One region of the Stenotrophomonas sp. ESTM1D_MKCIP4_1 genome, then DNA from elsewhere that is predicted to be linked to it. Evidence: predicted binding sites of a transcription regulator. Region 1 holds the regulator's gene; the other holds the start of a gene.

The links. Region 1 encodes FliA, which starts transcription of late flagellar genes. Its sites were predicted from a motif close to TAAAGTTTNNCNNNCNNNGGCCGATAA; they were not measured.
Region 2: C1924_RS11935 (methyl-accepting chemotaxis protein) is a predicted target of FliA. The motif match lies at 907-933, and genes of this name have one in related genera.

Annotation. Positions count from the first base shown of each region.
Region 1 is NZ_CP026004.1:2,084,580-2,086,947, reverse strand. It holds gene C1924_RS09640 (MinD/ParA family protein) at 1-742, shown strand, start outside; gene C1924_RS09635 (RNA polymerase sigma factor FliA) at 739-1,482, shown strand; gene cheY (chemotaxis response regulator CheY) at 1,540-1,932, shown strand; gene C1924_RS09625 (protein phosphatase CheZ) at 1,932-2,368, shown strand, end outside.
Region 2 is NZ_CP026004.1:2,596,345-2,598,712, forward strand. It holds gene C1924_RS11925 (SOS response-associated peptidase family protein) at 1-477, shown strand, start outside; gene C1924_RS11930 (hypothetical protein) at 600-869, shown strand; gene C1924_RS11935 (methyl-accepting chemotaxis protein) at 1,014-2,368, shown strand, end outside.

The DNA of each region.
Region 1 (2,368 bases):
GGCGCTGGCGGGCATGGGCAAGCGCACCCTGCTGCTGGACGCCGACCTCGGCCTGGCCAACATCGACGTCATCCTCGGCCTGAACCCGAAGTTCACCCTGGCCGACCTGGTGGCCGGCCGCTGCAGCCTGGAAGACGTGATCATCGAAGGCCCCAACGGGGTGCTGGTGGTCCCGGCCGCGTCGGGCCGCCGGCACATGGCCGAACTGGCCCCGGCCGAACATGTCGGCCTGGTCAACGTGTTCTCCGAACTGGAACGCGAGCTGGACATCATGGTGGTGGACACCGCCGCCGGCATCACCGATGGCGTGCTGACCTTCTGCCAGGCCGCGCAGGACACGGTGGTGGTGGTCTGCGACGAGCCGGCCTCGATCACCGATGCCTACGCGCTCATCAAGGTGCTCTCGCGCGAACGTGGCGTAGACCGCATCCAGGTGGTGGCCAACATGGTGCGCGACCCCAACGAAGGGCGCGTGCTGTATGAAAAGCTGACCCGCGTCTGCGAGAAGTTCCTCGCCGATGTCTCGCTGAACTACCTGGGCTGCGTCCCGCAGGATGACTGGCTGCGCCTGTCGGTGCAGCGCCAGCAGCCGGTGGTCAAGGCCTATCCGTCGAGCCCGGCCGCACTGGCCATCACCGAGATTGCCCGCCGCACCGCCCGCTGGCAGGCGCCGACCGAACCGCGCGGTGGCGTTGAATTCTTCCTGGAACGCATCCTCAAGCAGCGTGGGGTGACCGTATGAAAGGCGCAGCCCAGTACAAGGAAGTCCAGCGCGCCAGCGCGACCGATGTGATCGTCCAGCACTCGGACCTGGTGCGCCGCATCGCCCACCATCTGGCCGCCCGCCTGCCCGCCAGTGTCGAGGTGGACGATCTGATCCAGGCCGGCATGATGGGCCTGATCGAAGCCTCGCGCAGCTATGACGCAGACCAGGGCGCCTCGTTCGAGACCTACGCCTCGATCCGCATCCGCGGTTCGATGATCGACGAGATCCGCCGTGGCGACTGGGTGCCGCGCTCGGTCCACCGCCGCGCCCGCGACGCCGCCGCCACCATCCGCCGGCTGGAACAGACCAGTGGCCGTGCGGCCAGCGCCACCGAAGTGGCCGCCGCGATGGACATGCCGCTGCCCGAGTACCTGCGCCTGATGGAAGACGCCTCGCGTGGCCAGGTGTTGAGCCTGGAATCGCGCATCGAGGACCAGGGCGAGCTGGACACCGTCGCCCAGGGCGGCCCGACCCCGCAGCAGGTGCTGGAACGCGGCGAGTTCGGCCGCGAACTGGGCAAGGCCATCGGCCACCTGCCTGAACGCGAACAGCTGGTGCTGTCGCTGTACTACGAGCAGGAGCTGAACCTGAAGGAGATCGGCGCGGTGCTCGGCGTCAGCGAGTCGCGGGTCTGCCAGATCCACGGCCAGGCCGTGCTGCGCCTGCGCGGCCGCCTGAAGATCTTCGAGGCCGTCGATGCCGGCCTGGAAGAATGAACATGCACGAGGCGGCTGCCCCCGGCCGCCCGTAGTGAACAACAAAGGAACTCTGCTTTGAACAAGAACATGCGCATCCTGATCGTCGACGATTTCTCGACCATGCGTCGCATCGTCAAGAACCTGCTGGGCGATCTGGGCTTCACCAACACCGCCGAAGCCGAGGACGGGCATGCCGCGCTGTCGATGCTGCAGAGCCAGCCGTTCGATTTCGTGGTCACCGACTGGAACATGCCGGTGATGACCGGCATCGAACTGCTCAAGGCCATCCGCGCCGATGCCAAGCTGAAGACGCTGCCGGTACTGATGGTCACCGCAGAAGCCAAGCGCGAGCAGATCATCGAAGCCGCCCAGAGCGGCGTGAACGGCTACATCATCAAGCCGTTCACCGCGCAGACCCTGGAAGAAAAGCTCGGCAAGATCTTCGAGCGCCTGGCGGCCAGCGCCTGATGGATACCCCGGTCGACAGAAGTGCCCTCGCCCTGCGCCTGCAGGAGGCTCTGGATGCCCTGGAATCGGGTGACGAGGCCGCCTGGCGCCAGCGCATCGACAGCCTGGTGGCCGCGCGCACCCAGCCGATGATGAGCGGCCTTTCACGGCTGGCCCGCGAACTGGGCCAGGCGCTGGGCGAACTGCCGACCGTGCCCGACGAGGCCGGCGAGCTGGACGACGCCTGCGCCCGCCTGGACCACGTGGTGGCCATGACCGAACAGGCGACCCACCGCACCCTGGACCTGGCCGAGGAATGCCGGGCCCTGACCGAACAGCTGCGCGCCGACGGCCTGCAGCCAGGCCAGGATGCCCAGCTTGAACGCATCCGCCACAACCTGACCGAAATCGCCCTGACCCAGAGCTACCAGGACCTGACCGGCCAGATCATCCGTCG
Region 2 (2,368 bases), 510 kb from region 1:
CGGCTGTTTGCCGATGCCTGGAACAAACGGCGCTGCATCGTGCCCATGACCGGGTACTTCAAATGGGACCGCCAGCGGCGACCGCCGTGGCCCATGTTCGTGCAACGCCAGGATGGCGTAGCCCTGCTGGCAGCGGGACTATGGGAACACTGGCAGGATGAGGCGGGCGAGCAGCGCGACACGTTTTCAATCCTGACCGACGAAAACTCCGCCATACCGGAGCCACTGTCTCCTGACGGCCCCGTGTTCCTCGACCCGGCCGCTGCTGCGGACTGGCTGCGGGGCACGTTGAACACGCCGGCCCAGCTGCGTCGGCGTGCACGCACCCCCGCACTGGAGGCGTACTACGTAGGCCTCGCCGTCCGCGATGCCAGGCACGATGACTACACGTTGCTTGAGCCCGTGGACCCGGACGCGCTGCGTGCTGACGGCGCGCTGCCGGACTGGGACGGGGATGCGCTGGACGACGACGCGTGAGCCAGGGGTGTTTCCTTCGCGCAACGGGGTCAGAGCCTTTTTCCTGCGGAAAGGGATCTGACCCCGTTGCTGAACCGCAAAAAACACACGGCGTGGATGTGGCGTGCGGCACAGTGCACTGCATGCACGACCGCCCTGCCCCTGCCCGCCATGATGCCGTCGCCCTGCAGGCCGGGATGCTGGGCAGCCTGCTGGGCGTCGCTCTGTTCAAGGCGCTTGCCCTGTCCGGCCTTGTCAACGGCTCGCTGATGGGCATGGGAATCTGGCTGCTGGCCTGCATCCTGCTCGGTGCGTGGGCACTGGCCGCCGGCCTGGCCTGCCTGGCCCTCAGCCGCCGCGTGTTCGTGCTGATGCTCGCACTGTCGGCCGTGTTCGTGCTCTGCATCGCCTGAATTCCAGGCGCTTCCAGAAAAAAATCATTCGCGGCGCTAAAGCTTCGGCCTTCGCGGCCGCTACCGGTCTACTGCTTGCCGGGATTCTCTCCTGCGCAGACACGCCCGGCAGTCGGGCCTACAACGACTACCGGATTTCACAAAATGAACACGTTGCGCCGCTTCAAGGTTGGCACCCGCCTCACTGCGGGCTTTTCCATCCTGCTTCTTCTGATCGCCACCATTCTTGCGATCGCCCTCCACAGCAACTACCAGCAGCGGCAGCAGTTCGACAACGCGGTGAACGTCCGCGTGACCCGCATGGGCGAGCTGTACGACATGCTCATTCTCAACAAGGAACTGCTGCTCCTGCGCCGCGACATGCTGATCAAGCGCGGTGACGGACTGCAGCAGGATCTCGCCAAGCTGCAGGGGATGTCGAACCGATACGACGGGATCTGGACCCATTTCACCGAGCGCCCGGCCACCAGCCCCTTGGCCGAGTCCATGCGCAGGAAAGTCGCGCAGAAGCAGCAGGCGACCCTTGCACTCAACCGCAACCTGGATGCCGCCATGCTGGCCGGCGATTTCGATGCGGCCAACACCCAGCTGCTGACCCGCGCCGGCCCCGCTGCCGCTGACTGGAATGCCGCACTGACCGAATTCGCCGAGCTGCAGCAGACACTGGTCAACGAAGCCGCCCGCGAGATGCAATCCCTGGCCGCCCGCACCACTGCGCTGCTGACCTTGTTCGGCATCATCAGCCTGGGCCTGGGCATCATCGCCGCATGGCTGATCTCGCGCAGCCTCACCCGCCCGCTGGCGCAGGTGCAGGCCTCGATCAACGCGGTCACCCGTGGTGACCTCAGCATCCGCCACCAGGATGACAGCCCCGACGAAGTGGGCCAGATGCTGCGCGCCACCGATGGCATGGTGGGCCTGCTGCAGCGCTTCTCGCAGCAGACCCAGCTGATGATCTACAAGCACGCCGCCGAGGACATCAGCCACCGCATGCCGGTGGATTTCCCCGGCGTGTACGGCGAACTGGCACAGGGCATGAACACCATGGTGTTCGAGCACCTGGACGCGATCGTCGATGCCATCGAGGTGCTGAACCAGTACGCCCGAGGCGATCTGAGCCGCGATGCGCGGCGCCTGCCCGGCAGCCGTGCGCTGCTGCACGAATCCATGGACGCCGCCAAGGCCAGCCTGCATGCCATCAACCAGGACATCCAGCGCCTTGCATCGGCGGCGGCGGCCGGCGACTTCAGCGTGCGCGGCGATGCCACGGCCTACCAGCACGACTTCCGCCGCATGATCGAAGACCTCAACCGCCTGATGGCCACTGCCGACGGCAGCCTCAGCGCCCTGTCCAAGGTGCTGGGCGCCATGGCAGAGGGCGACCTCACCCGCCGCATCGACGGCGATTTCCAGGGCGTGTTCGCAACCATGCAGCGCGATACCAACCGCACAGCGCAGAACCTGGCCGGCATCATCCGCCGCATCCAGGAGGCGTCCGG